2 linked regions of the Roseivirga sp. BDSF3-8 genome follow. Each later gene encodes a partner of the first gene's protein in a complex. Links are inferred from orthologs where the notes say so. Each region holds a gene or a part of one and is shown in the gene's direction. Other genes may lie near its edges. The genes, in order: tsaD and tsaE.

Region 1 (7,025 bases):
CGGTCCTGCTCGCGTTCGTACACCGTATTACCGATAATGCGCCCCACGGGAAAGCGGCCTACCCGGAAGCGTGAAAGAATAAAGTTGCTCTCCAGGAGCCTTTCACCAAAAAAGCCCCGCACGTCAATACTGCCGTCGAAGGTGCCAAACACCTGCGTATCCTCCAGCAGCGAGTTCAGGTTCTCCACCAGGAAGTTATCTACATCCAGCTTAAATACATCACCCACGGAATCTGATAGCACCCCGTTGGCTGCCACTCGCTGGTCTTCATTAAACACCCGCAGGTCCTGCACCACCACATCGCCCCCCGCCAGGGTAATGCGGTTTCGGTCACTCACCCGCCATACCTTTTCCAGTACCTGAAACTCAGTGTCATCCAGGAAGCTGATGACAGTGCTATCCGTGAGAAATTCCAGCTCACCGGATACATTTGCATAATTTTCGCCCCCCTCCTGTTCTGCATAGGCATAGAAGTCGATGTGGTCCCTGTCCCAGATGCCCTCTACACTCAGATCTCTCAGGGCGGCCACATTTTCCAGCTCCAGCATCTCCGCTCCCACAAAGCCACTGGCCAGTACAGCCGTGCTGTCTGCTATTTTGGAAGTAGTGATGTCCGCCTGCAGGTTATGCCATACGTTTGATTTGTAGGCCAGCGTATCCACCATGGTATTCAGCCGTACGATAGAGGTATAACCTCCGTTAAAGCTTCCTTCCAGGCGCGTGTTTCGGCTTATTTCCAACTCCGGCACCAGTAGCTGCAGCAGCGGGTTAGCATTGTCCAGTTGGGCGGAAAATTCTACCTGGTAGTCCGCATAGGTAGTATCCCGCAGGTTTGCGTAATATGCATCCAGTGCATCCTGCTCGTTTTCAAAAGCCAGTTGATACTCTTTCAAAAGCCGTTTGAGGTCCTTGATCAGCGGGCGGTAATCAAACTGCCCGCGGGCATCCACCCGCATGCGTTCCGAGCCTACGTGCAGCTCCCTGTAGTTTGCTTCACGATATGAGTCAAACACCAGGGAGTCCAGGTTCAGGCTTCGGCCCTGATAGCGTATGCGGGTATCCCGCAAGAAACCGCTACCGGTGATACTGTCCACATCCAGACCGGTTATGTCCACGTCCAGTTGACTGTGCAGTGCAAGCTCCTCTTCCATCAGGTTCAGTACGTGCAGGCGCATGGTATCCAGGTTCGCATTGATCCGGATGTGATTCCGGTCATCACGAAGGTCTACCGAAGCATAGCCTGTAAACTGCATATTGGGATCATCCACCGAGAGGTTTCCTTCAAAAAACTCATTGGAAAGCTTGGCTTCCGTAACGATGTTCCGGTAATTGTACCCCTTCAAGCCCAGCTTAGCCACTTCCACGTCCACTTCCACATCCGCCTCTTCCACACTAAAGCCCGAGCCGTTAATGGTTCCTGACATAGTTACCCGCTGCACATCTTCAGGTCGCCCCGTCAGCCGCCCCAGGTTAAAGTTGGTCAGCGCCAGCGAACCCGTGTAAGTACTTGCCGCCCCTGTTTCGCGTATTTTCAGGTTAATGTCCGAGTCAATGGTACCCAGGGGAGTACGGAAGTTGCCATTCGCCACAAAGTCATTGACAAAGCCCGTAAAGCGACCATTGAAGTAGCTGCGCCCGAATACCTGCAGGCGGTCGTACGTGTCCGGCTTAATGTAGGGCTCCAGGTCAGCCGCATTGATGGCAGAGTTCTCCACCTCAGCCTGTATGAACGTGTTTTCCACATCCGGCAGGCCTTCAAAAGACAGCCTCCCTTTGAGACTGCTGCTGCGGCCAAAATCCAGCTCCAGGTTGCGCGCCGTAAAGTTGGTGACCTTACCCCGTACCGTACCGCTTACCGTGTATCGCTGGTTAAATTCTTTAAGCGACGGCGCAAAAAGAGCCAGGTCGCTGGTGTGGATGACTGAATTGTCCAGTTTAGCCAACACCCGGACACTGTCATTGAAGTAGCTCAGGTTGGCCGATTCGTTATAGGTAAAGACCAGGGTGTCCTGCAGCAGGCTCTGGCCCAGGCTGAAGTTCATGTTGTAGAACTCCATGGCACTCTCTGAAAAGCGGAAGTAGGTAGTCAGCTTATTGATTGCCGTGTTCGTCTTCCGTTCCTTCGCATACATCCGCTTGATATCCACCGCCATCGTGTCCGCACGCACGTTAAATTCCTGCCCGTGGATGTCCAGGTCCTCCATAGTGAAGTGATAGTAGTCGAAGCCCTCCGGTATAGAGTCTTTCAGCATATCATTCATGGTAAAGCGGCTATCGGCAAACACGACCCGGTCGATATACAGGTAGGTAGGGTTCTTTTTAGGATTTTTAGGCTTTGTAAGCTCCTTTACGCGCCTTACGAACTGGTTTATATTGATCTCGCTGTCTGCAGGATAGCGCACCATGTTTACCTCTGCATCATACAGCCTTATCTCATCTATCCGGTGCAGCTCGTCGGCGAACATCTCCCGGTAGTCAAAGTTCACACGCAGGCGGTCCACCCCTATCATCAGGTTGTCCTGCTTGTCGCGCACCTGCACATCTTCCAGCAGGATGGTGTCAAACCATCTGATGTTTACATATTTGATAGAGACCGGGAAGCCTAGTTTTTCGGTAAGATTTTCGGAGATTTGCTGTACGATCTTTGTTTGCACCCAGGGGCTTTGCAGCGCAGCTACCGACAGCACAAAGATCAATAGCGATAGTGCGACCAAATAAAGAATTGGTCGTAGTATCCCATTTTTAATAACTTGCCAAAAATTTGACTTTGTTGCCAACGCTAATGTCTCCTACTATCCTGGCGATAGAATCCTCTTGTGACGAAACCTCCGCCGCTGTTATTCAGCAGGGTAACGTCCTTTCTAATATTATAGCTACACAAAAAATACACCAAAAATTCGGTGGTGTAGTTCCCGAGTTGGCTTCCAGGGCACATCAGCAGCACATCGTACCCGTAATAGACCAGGCGCTAAAGGAGGCAAATATAGATAAAAAGATGCTGAATGCCGTGGCTTTTACCCGTGGTCCCGGCCTCCTGGGTGCGCTTTTGGTAGGCACCAGCTTTGCCAAGGGCTTTGCAATGGGGCTGGGCATTCCCCTTATAGAGGTAAATCATATGCAGGCCCATATTCTGGCTCATTTCATAGATGAGCCAAAGCCCTCATTTCCATTTCTTTGCCTCACCGTTAGTGGCGGGCATACCCAGATTGTACGGGTAGACAGCCACCTGGACATGACCGTTATCGGGCAAACGCAGGACGATGCAGTAGGGGAGGCCTTTGATAAGACGGCTAAGCTCATGGAGCTGCCTTATCCAGGCGGACCCCTCATCGATAAGTACGCGAAAGAAGGTAACCCCGAAGCCTTTGAGTTTCCCGAGACCGAGATGCAGGGGCTCAACTATAGCTTTAGCGGCATCAAGACAGCCTTCATGTATTTCCTCCGTGATCAGAAAAAGAAGGATCCTGATTTTGTGCAAAATAACCTGCCCGACATCTGCGCGAGCATACAGCGTACCCTTATCAGCATGCTTATGAAGAAGCTAAAAAGGGCCGCCCGCGAGACGGGTATCAGCGAAATAGCCATTGCCGGCGGGGTGAGTGCGAACAGCGGCCTGCGCAGCAAGCTGCAGTCCGAAGCGGAAAAACAGGGCTGGAATGTGTATATTCCTGCTTTCGAATACTGTACGGATAATGCCGGCATGATTGCCATGGCGGCACACTACCAGTACCTGGCAGGGCAGTTTGCCTCCCTGGATGTGTCTCCCATGCCTCGCATGCCTCTCTGAACAATGGCCCCATGAAAGCACTTTTTAACAAAGGAGATACCAAAACCTACCGCACCACTGTCCAGGAATCGGACACCGCTTCCTTCCATGGCCAGCAGGTGCACCCCGTATGTGCTACCTTTGCCCTGGCCAGAGACATTGAGTGGGCTTCACGGCTCTTTGTTCTTGAAATGAAAGAAGACGGCGAGGAGGGGATCGGCACCATGCTAAGTATAGAACATTTCGCCCCGGCTTTCGTAGGGGAGGAGGTAGCCATTACTGCTACCATAGAGAGCCTGGAAGGAAATAGCATCGTCTGCACCTACCAGGCGAAGGTGGGCGACCGGACAGTCGCCACCGGCCGTACCGGGCAGAAGGTACTGCCCCGCGAAAAGATAGACGCGGTTTTTAACAAAATCAGAAATGGCAAAAGATAAAAGCAAGTTTAGCAATAACATAAGCATACGTAACCGGCAGGCACGTTACGAATACGAATTCCTCGACGTGTACATCGCCGGTATGTCCCTGAAGGGCACCGAGATCAAGTCCATCCGTATGGGTAAGGTAAATTTGTCAAGTGCCTTTTGTGTATTTCACAATGATGAGCTATTTGTCCGTGATCTGCACATCACTCCTTATGAACTGGGCACACATGAAAACCACGATGCAAAGCGCGAGCGTAAGCTCCTGCTGCAGCGCCGCGAACTGAATAAGCTCAAAACCAAGCTTGAGGAGAAGGGCCTCACCATAGTGCCCAGCAAACTCTTTATTAACGACCGCGGCCTGGCTAAACTGGAGATTGCCCTGGCCCGGGGTAAAAAGCTTCACGATAAGAGACAGAGCATAAAAGAAAAAGACCAAAAGCGGGAAATGAGCCGTATCCGCTACTAATAATAAGCTATGGAAGAGAACCAACACGGCATCTGCCGACTCACCCTTATCCCTGTACGTAAGGAACCTACAGACCGTGCAGAGATGGTGACACAACTCCTTTTCGGGGACCACTACACCGTGCTTGAGTGGGCAAAAGACCACCGGTGGGCGCGTATTCGTATTCAGTGGGATAACTATGAAGGCTGGATAGACCATACCCAATTCTACCCCATCAGTGCCGAATATTTTGATGCAGTAAGCAATGCCGACTATAAAATCTGCACGGATCTGGTGACTGGTATTTTATTCAAAAAGCATTATATTCAGGTGCTTATAGGTAGTGTTCTTCCCATTTCTACCAATGAGCTTTTTAAAGTAGAGGAGCAGCTTGCCTTCAATGGCGAGTCCAAAAGCCTGGGGCAAAAGCGTGATTTTGAATTTCTGAAGCAAACGGCTGAGAAGTACATCCATGCGCCCTATCTCTGGGGAGGTAAGTCACCGTTTGGTATTGACTGTTCCGGCTTCACCCAGATGGTTTACCGTATCTGCGGCTACTCCCTGCACCGCGATGCCTCTCAGCAGGTACAGCAGGGTAGTCACGTAGATAGCCTCCCGGACGCCATACCGGGCGATGTGCTTTTCTTTAAGGGAAGTGAGACCGGCGGCAACCATGTAGGCATACTACTGGAAGACCGCACCGTCATTCATGCCAGTGGCCGGGTACGCAAGGACCAGGTAGATGAAACAGGCATATTCAATGCAGACCGAAATAAACATACGCATCAACTAACCGCGATAAGACGAGTAATGAAACAAACGTAAACGCATGAAACGTAGAGTATTGATCCTTAATCAGGACTACAGTCCCCTGATGGTTTGTTCCGTAGAGCGCGCCTTTGTGCTCGTATGGCTAAACAAAGCCGATCTGGTCACGCAAGCCGAAGGATATGCTTTGCACACGGTGAACGACGAGTTTCCTGTTCCGGCTGTCATCCGTTTACATAAATACATCAAGCTGCCCTACCGTGGGGTGGTCCTCACCCGCCAGAATGTATTTAAAAGAGATAAGTTTACCTGCCAGTACTGTGGTGCCGGCAAAGAGCTCACGCTCGACCATGTGCTGCCCCGCAGCCGGGGCGGGCGCAGCCTGTGGACCAACCTGGTCACGGCCTGTAAGCGCTGCAATGCCCGCAAAGGCGATCGCCTGCCCGAGCACGCAGATATGATCCTTAAAACAAAACCAACAAAACCCTCCTACATGACCTTCCTCCGCGACTTCTCAGGCGACGCCCACGCCGAGTGGGAGCCGTTTCTGCTGCGTAAGGCGGTGGTGTGATTCGTAGTCTTTTAAAAACCCAGCTACTTTATGGAAGATATTTCAGTGCCTTCACTTGTTATTGGTGGAATTAGTGGCCTATTAATTAGTTTTTTGGTCGGTTACTTTTTTTACGTTAAAAGTAAAGTCCATATTAAATTAAACCCTTATCTCATTTCTTGTAATTCTTTATTTACCCATTCAAACAAAGAATTATCTGATAACTTAAAACTGGCCTTTAAAAATCATTCTATAGAGAATGTGGCACAGATTAAAATGGTGGTTGCTAATGAAGGAAATAAACCAATTATGAACCTTATCGAGCCGCTTAGAATAGTATTGCCTGAAGATAATGAAATATTAAGTATAGAAATATTAGAGATTAATCCTAACGAAAGAAAAATATTGCATACTGTTAATCGGAATAAAAACCATGCCCAATTTGACTTTGAACTACTAAACCCTCAAGAGTATTTTATCATTAAACTTACGGCTAAATGCTCAATAGATGTTCCAATAAATACTGATGGAGTGAAATTTACAATAACAGGAGAGTATATGCCTTCTGTTTTATACATGAAAAATCTCCCTGATTTTTATTATGATGTAGATAAAAATAATCTAATTAGCTTTTATGGGAATAGGGTAATTGAGTCCTTATTTATATTAATTGGGTTTCTTTTCTATATGTTAATAGTTTATGGGGTAATAGAAGATATGTTTTTATCAGGGTTTAGCTGGTTCGGGTTTGTTACCGGGTCTATGTTTTTAGTATTTGGTGGATCAACGATTTATTTATTCCGTGATTCTTTTCGTAAATCTAAAATTAAAGTGCCGTTAAAATTTAAAGGGTAGGAGAAGAAAACGGAATCTATGGTAGGTTGAGATGTTTACTGATTAAGATTTCAGTAAAAGAGGATGCCTATATAACTACCTGGGGTTTTTTTAACCCTGGCTAACTGTTTGCACCATCTGATTAACTCGTATTTCCTTAAAGTACTGCTTACTGCCCGCTCCAACATTCCCTCATCTCCCCGGTTCTACCTCTAAACAACCAAACCAACTACCATG
Region 2 (7,117 bases), 2.7 Mb from region 1 along the record:
TGTAGATCCGGGTTCCTCTATGGTCTTCGGCACACCCGACTGGGCCGCCACTGTGGTCTTATCGGCTACCTTTATATGGCCCACCACGCCTACCTGTCCGGCAATCACGCAGTTCCTGCCCAGTTTGGCAGAGCCGGAGATACCTGCCTGCGCCGCAATCACAGTATTTTCACCTACTTCTACATTATGGGCGATCTGAATAAGGTTATCCAGCTTGGCACCCTTGCGGATCAGCGTTTCTCCCATAGTCGCACGATCTATGGTAGTATTAGCCCCTATATCCACATTATCTTCTATTATTACCACCCCCACCTGCGGTATAGGCTTATACGTACCGTCCTTCTGAGGAGCAAAGCCAAAGCCATCACTACCTACTACCGTGCCCGAATGTATAGTGCAGTTACTACCCACCTTACACCCGCTGTATATTTTCACCCCACTGTATAAAACGGTATCGTCACCCACGGTAACACCATCACCAATATATACGTGCGGATAGATCTTCACATTGTTGCCTACCTTAGCGCCATTACCTATATAACTAAAAGCACCCCGGTACACATTCTCTCCTACCGTAGCGTCTTTCGCCATATAGGCCGGGTCCTCCACTCCAGTCTTGGCGCTGAGAGTCGCTTTATGATAGGCTTCCAGCAGAGCTGTAAAAGCCAGATAGGGATCCTCTACCCGGATAAGGGCAGGTTTCACCGGCTTTTTCAGCGTCAGGTCTTTACGCACGATAACTGCTGCGGCATCGGTTTCGTAAAGAAAAGGCTCGTATTTAGGATTGGACAGGAAAGAAATACCCGTTGGAGTCGCCTCCTCTATTTTGGTAAGCTCAGACACGCGCGTGTCTCCGTCACCCTCGAGGGTTCCATCAAGTATTTGTGCTATTTGGTTTACAGTGAATTCCATCAGGCAGCCGGGTAATAATTATGTTAAGCCCAAAAATCAGTCGAACGGCACACTCTTTGGCCAGCAAATGTAATACTTCCTGACAATTTTACTCATTGCTTTAATGTTTGGAAGGTCGGAGGCTGCCGCCACATCCATTACATCACCGCTCTTCGTGAGTACATTGATCGTCTGTCCGCCGGCCAGATAAGCAGAATTACTCATGGAGCCATATACCAGGAAGTACCCTACCTCTTCTTCAGAAATAGAAAATGCCTCCATAATTCGCTCTTTTAATCTATCCAGATCCTCCTGCTCGGCCTCTTCATTGGATAATATTACTTTAAATAACTTTCTATGCAACAACATGTTGCTGAGCCTGCTAAGGATAGCATCCTCATGCCGGCTCCATATTTTTATACCTCCCCAGATGTCATAATCATCCAGTTGGCAAAAAGCCTCCAGAAAATGAGGCTCCTCCTTAAATCGCGAAAGCGTCACCTCTTCTTCTAAAAAAAGCTTTAAGGCAGGACTGGCAAACACCTCATGCCCCGATCGTACCAAATCCCGTGCCCGTTTTATCACAGATATCAGCATTTTTTCTGCACTCACCGTGGCTTTGTGCAGATACACCTGCCAATACATTAGTCGCCTGGCACTTAAAAAGTTCTCTATACTATAAATGCCCTTCTCCTCTACTACCAGGGCGTCTTCGTGTACTTCCAGCATTTTAATGATGCGGTCCGCACCTATCGTACCCTCGCTTACTCCTGTAAAAAAGCTGTCCCGCTTCAGGTAGTCCAGGCGGTCTATATCCAGCTGGCTGCTTACCAGTTCATTGAAAAACTTTCGCGGATAGCGTCCGGTAAATATCTGTATGGCCAGGTCAAGCTTTCCCTTAAAATGCCGGTTCAGCTCTTCCATGATCTGAAGAGAAAGTTTTTCATGAGGAATCCCCTTCAGCAGGCTGAACTCCAGCGCATGACTGAAAGGACCATGACCAATATCGTGCAGCAGAATAGCGATCTGGGCCGCCTCCATCTCCTGGTCCCAAAGAAAGTGCCCCTTGCTGCGCAGGTTATCCAGCGTGTTGCGCATCAGGTGCATGGCCCCTATGGCATGGTGAAATCGTGTGTGCAGGGCTCCCGGATAGACAAGGTCCGTTAAACCCAACTGCTTGATCCTGCGTAACCTTTGGAAATACGGATGCTCGATTATATCGAACACCAGGTCACTATGTATGGTTACAAACCCATACACGGGGTCATTAAGTATTTTATTTTTATTCAAAGGTCCGGAATCGATACGGTGCAGGATTTTTTTAATTTAAGCTGACTATATAAAGAAGCCACACATAAAGGCAAAATAATCGGATGCAAAGATATACCATTTTATGGGCAGACGACGAGATCGATCTGCTTAAACCACATATACTGTTTTTAGAAAAGAAGGGTTACGACGTAACGCCGGTAAACAGCGGTGCCGACGCAGTAGAAGCGTGCGAAGATTCATCCTTCGACCTGGTTTTCCTGGATGAGAATATGCCGGGCATGACCGGGCTGGAAACACTTACGCAGATAAAGAGCCTGCGTCCCTCCACACCAGTGGTGATGATCACCAAAAGTGAGGAAGAGCACATCATGGAGGAGGCTATCGGTTCCAAGATTGCCGATTATCTTATCAAGCCGGTAAATCCGAATCAGATACTGCTCAGCGCTAAAAAACTGCTCGAAAATAAGCGGCTGGTATCCGAACGCACCAACATCGGCTACCAGCAGGACTTCCGTAATATCAGTATGGCCTTTAGTGAGCAAATGAATCATGAAGACTGGGCGGACGTATATAAAAAGCTGATATACTGGGAGCTGGAGATCGAGAATACGGAAGACAAAAGCATGTTTGAAGTACTGGACATGCAGAAGACCGAGGCCAACGCCAACTTTACCAAATTCATTATAGACAACTACGAAGAGTGGCTGAACGACCCGGACAGCGACCGGCCGGTGATGAGCCACCAGCTTATGCGCAAAAAGGTATTTCCTGCCTTACAGGAAAATAAAAGCCTGTGGTTTCTGGTAATAGATAACCTGCGCTATGATCAGTGGAAGGTGCTGCAGCCCGTGATCAGTGAATATTTCCGCGTAGAGGAGGAAGAATCATACTACTCCATCCTGCCCACCACCACCGCCTACTCCCGCAATGCCATTTTCTCCGGCATGATGCCTACGGATATGGCCAAGTTTCACCCGGACATCTGGAAAGGGGAAGACGACGACGAAGGTAAGAACATGCACGAGGAAGACTTCCTGCTGCGTCAGATCGAAAAGAATAAGCTCAACATCAAGTCTAGCTATCACAAGATACTGCACGTAAACCAGGGCCGCCAACTGGTGGAAAATGTGCACAACCTGATGAGCAATGACCTGAACGTAGTGGTGTATAATTTCGTGGACATGCTAAGCCATGCGCGCACTGACCTGGAGATGATTAGGGAGCTGGCTCCGGACGAGGCCGCCTATCGCTCACTTACTCATAGCTGGTTTCAGCACTCACCCCTGCTGGACCTGATCCGCAGCATCGGTGAAAAGGGCGGTCAGCTTATGATCACCACAGACCATGGAACCATTCGGGTCAAAAAACCCTTCAAAATCATTGGCGACCGTAACGTGAATACCAACCTGCGCTACAAACAGGGCAAAAACCTTGGCTACGACGGAGAAAATGTATTCTCAGTATACAAGCCTGAAGACCTTTTCCTGCCAAAGGTAAATGTATCCACATCCTATGTATTTGCAGTAGAAGACTATTTCTTTGCCTACCCGAATAACTATAATTATTACGTAAACCACTATAAGGACACCTTCCAGCACGGTGGCGTGAGCATGGAAGAGATGATTATCCCCTTTATTACGCTGAGTTCTAAAAATGGATAGTAGTAAACAGAAACAAGGCATACCCGCATGGCAATGTAAGAATCCGGAGGATCTGCCAAGAGTAGCCCAGGAGCTGATAGACGCTGCCGGAGATAAAAAGGTCTGGCTTCTTGAGGGAGAAATGGGCGCCGGAAAGACCACCCTTATCAAGACCCTTGCTCAGGTATTCGGCGTTACGGATACCGTTAGCAGCCCTACTTACTCCCTGGTGAATGAATACGGAAATGAATCCGGGCAAACCTTTTATCATTTTGACCTGTACCGCATCAACGATCAGGAAGAGGCCCAGGACATAGGTATCGGAGAGTATTTTTACTCAGGAAACCTGTGCTGGGTAGAGTGGCCCTCTAAAATTCCCGACCTGCTGCCTGATCGGTACTTCAAAATTACTATTTTTGTTAGCGCTGACGATCGCAGAATGTTCCAAGTGTCGCACCATGAGTAGGAAAATGACCTCAGGCTTTGAGGAACTGGCAAAAGAAACAACGCTATACCCTCAAGAGCAACTTCAGAAAATTCGCACCGGCAATACGTCATTGCTGATAGGCATACCCAAAGAAAACTCCCTACAGGAGAACAGGGTCGCACTGACCCCCGAGTCGGTGGCACTGCTGGTAAACAACGGCCACCAGATAGTGGTAGAGGCCGGAGCAGGTGCTACCTCCAAGTTCAGTGATAACGAATACAGTGATGCAGGCGCCAAGATCGCCTACAGTACCAAAGAGGTATTCGAATGCAACATTGTGCTTAAGGTGGAGCCTCCGAATGAGGAAGAGATAGACTACCTCAAACCAGGCACTACACTCATCTCCGCCCTGCAGATAGGCAACCGCAAAAGCTCATACATTGACGACCTCAACCGTAAAAAGGTAACAGGTATCGCTTTTGAGCTGATAGAAGATAAGGTAGGCGGCATGCCGGTCGTCCGCGCCATGAGTGAGATAGCAGGCAGTACCGTCATGCTGATAGCGGCAGAGAACCTGAGCACGGCCACTCAGGGCAAAGGTGTCATCCTGGGGGGTATTACCGGTGTTCCTCCTACTAAGGTGGTCATACTTGGCGCCGGCACTGTGGCTGAATATGCCGCCCGTGCAGCCCTGGGCCTGGGTGCACGAATAGAGATTTACGATAATCACATTTATAAACTGCGCCGTGTGAAACAGTTGCTGGGCCAGCAGGTGTATACCAGTGTGCTGGATACAGCCACCCTCGCCCAATCACTTAAAACAGCAGACGTACTCATCGGGGCCATCCGGATGGAGAAGGGACGCTACCGCTGTATCATTTCTGAGGAAATGGTGATGCAAATGCCACCTGAGTCTATCATAATCGATGTTAGTATAGACCAGGGCGGCTGTGTCGAAACCTCAGAGATCACCACACACCGAAACCCCGTATTCCGGAAGCATGGCGTCATCCATTACTGCGTGCCTAATATACCTTCAAGAGTGGCACGCACAGCCACTACCGCCTTTAGCAACATCTTCACCCCCATACTTATCCAGGCCGGAGAAGTAGGCGGCATTGAAGACCTCGTGTTTACCCACAATTGGTTTATGCGCGGCGTTTATACGTACAAAGGCAACCTCACCAATAAGCATGTGGCTAATAAGTTCGGCATGAAGCATAAGGACCTCGAGCTGTTCAGAGCCGCAAGGATGTAGAATAAATTACCCCCACCAAAGGAGGGGGTTTTCAATGGTTATTACCCCCAAAGGGGGATAGTCAGTTATCGAATAGCGGGATATCTATATCCCCATCCTCTTTCTTATCTTCCTTCTCCTGATACTTAACATACCGCTTTATCTTTTCTTCATCTATGCCTACCGTACTTACAAAATAGCCTCGTGACCAAAAATGATTGCCCCAATAGGGTTTTCTGCGAAGACTCTTGAAGTTCTTAAACATCATGATCGCTGTCTTACCCTTGAGAATACCCATGAAGTCTGATACACTAAGTTTCGGAGGTATACTACATACCAAATGAACGTGATCTGGCTGAATGTTCAACTCTTCTACCTTGACCTCCTTCCATTCACATATCGTCTTTATCTTATTCTCCAACGTATCTGCAACAATATCACGAAGTATACGGTGGCGGTACTTCGGGGTCCATACTACATGATAGACACAATAGTAAAAGCTATGCGATAGCTTACGATACTTGCTCATTCCACAATATACCCCTACTGGCATAGCCCTCAAACATGACCACCGTCTAAGACGGTGGTTTTAATTCGATTAATAAAATAAAAGGAATCTCTAATAGAAAAGGGCAGTCTGCAGACTGCCCTTTTTATTTAGTGGGTTGGTTTACAGAAATGATACGTTAGTATTTCAATCCTCCGAAAAACCGGGAGATCACCTTATCAGTAAAGAGCAGCCCGGTGATAGCGGCAATAGCTAACGCCGTCATGTAAAGCAAGTGTGAGGAAAAGTTAATAGAAAATGATACCTCAGGTAAGGTGACGCCATCAAGATAAGCCGTCAGCTGATCCAGGTAGTTCAGGCCGCCTTCCCCATCACTAAGGGAGAACCCAAACCCTATCAGCGCCACGCAGATAAGCAGGATGAACCACCTGCCCCTGCTACCCAGTAGTGAGTAGTCCTTTACCTCTATCTCCTTTGCTGAAGCTGAAGGAGCCATCTCCGCGTTCATCCGTTTCATAAGTCGCAGGCTGAAGTCATCCGGCGCCTTATCCGTGCTTGCCTTGCGGATTTCCTCCCCCAGCAGGTCGTCGAATTTCCAGTCGTCTCGTTCGTCCATCATGACCTATATTAAAGCAATTCCTTTAGTTCTGTTTCTAATAAGCCCGCCAGGGCTGTGTGCAGTTTCTTACGCGCCCTGTGTATCCGTACCTTGACAGTGTTAGCCTCCTGCCCGGTTACCTCAGCCACCTCAGCCACAGACTGCTCCTGCAGGTAGTATAACGAGATCAGGAGCCGGTCGTTATCAGGCAGCCTGTCCAGTGCCATACGTATATATTTCTGTCGCGTTTTGTGCTCGAGCTGTTTATACTGGTCAGCAAAACTATCCCAGGGCAGCTTTACCTCCTCCACATCATCTATATCCACCGCATAGCGCTTCTTTTTACGCGCCCTGGCCAGTGCTTCATTACACGCGATACGGTAGAGCCAGGTAGAGAATTTAGACTGGCCGCTAAATGAGCCCAGCCCCTGAAAAGCCTTCATAAATGCATCCTGGGCCGCTTCTTCAGCCTCTTCCCGGTGAGATAGTATCCTGAGCGCAATACTAAAGACATAGTCCTTGTACCGGTCTATCAGGTAACGGC

Evidence for each region.
Region 2: the proteins of tsaD (region 1) and tsaE are in contact, whole or in part, in a crystal structure (PDB 6N9A), measured with the Thermotoga maritima proteins. The link is inferred for Roseivirga sp. BDSF3-8 from one-to-one orthologs. Residues at the interface, in WP_004082750.1 of Thermotoga maritima: Cys10, Asp11, Arg49, His50, Leu82, Gly84, Gly135, Gly136, Glu154, Thr155, Leu156, Asp157, Asp158, Ser159, Glu162, Asp165, Lys166, Arg169, Leu170, Tyr175, Lys213, Thr214, Leu217, Tyr218, Gln221, Arg222, Asn324; in WP_004082108.1 of Thermotoga maritima: Leu37, Gly38, Lys46, Lys57, Val59, Lys60, Ser61, Thr63, Phe64, Thr65, Leu66, Met67, Val69, Pro71, Tyr82, Arg83, Leu84, Asp86, Asp88, Phe89, Asp93, Ile128, Asp130, Glu131, Arg134.

Annotation. Positions count from the first base shown.
Region 1 is NZ_JBGNFV010000001.1:396,698-403,722, reverse strand. Bases 1,878-4,784 are described here. They hold tsaD (tRNA (adenosine(37)-N6)-threonylcarbamoyltransferase complex transferase subunit TsaD), read left to right. Parts: upstream 1,878-2,782; coding sequence 2,783-3,787; downstream 3,788-4,784. Other genes in these bases: AB9P05_RS01495 (NlpC/P60 family protein), read left to right, coding at 4,667-4,784; smpB (SsrA-binding protein SmpB), read left to right, coding at 4,190-4,657; AB9P05_RS01505 (thioesterase family protein), read left to right, coding at 3,799-4,203; AB9P05_RS01515 (translocation/assembly module TamB domain-containing protein), read right to left, coding at 1,878-2,714. Outside these bases: more of AB9P05_RS01515, read right to left, coding at 1-1,877; more of AB9P05_RS01495, read left to right, coding at 4,785-5,461; AB9P05_RS01490 (HNH endonuclease), read left to right, coding at 5,466-5,975; AB9P05_RS01485 (hypothetical protein), read left to right, coding at 6,006-6,809; AB9P05_RS01480 (hypothetical protein), read left to right, coding at 7,023-7,025.
Region 2 is NZ_JBGNFV010000001.1:3,134,677-3,141,793, reverse strand. What follows is about bases 2,544-5,542. They hold tsaE (tRNA (adenosine(37)-N6)-threonylcarbamoyltransferase complex ATPase subunit type 1 TsaE), read left to right. Parts: upstream 2,544-3,816; coding sequence 3,817-4,269; downstream 4,270-5,542. Other genes in these bases: AB9P05_RS13085 (alanine dehydrogenase), read left to right, coding at 4,262-5,488; AB9P05_RS13095 (PglZ domain-containing protein), read left to right, coding at 2,544-3,824. Outside these bases: lpxD (UDP-3-O-(3-hydroxymyristoyl)glucosamine N-acyltransferase), read right to left, coding at 1-912; AB9P05_RS13100 (HD domain-containing protein), read right to left, coding at 949-2,181; more of AB9P05_RS13095, read left to right, coding at 2,265-2,543; tnpA (IS200/IS605 family transposase), read right to left, coding at 5,550-5,996; AB9P05_RS13075 (hypothetical protein), read right to left, coding at 6,154-6,594; AB9P05_RS13070 (RNA polymerase sigma factor), read right to left, coding at 6,603-7,117. UniProt on the Escherichia coli protein: Required for the formation of a threonylcarbamoyl group on adenosine at position 37 (t(6)A37) in tRNAs that read codons beginning with adenine.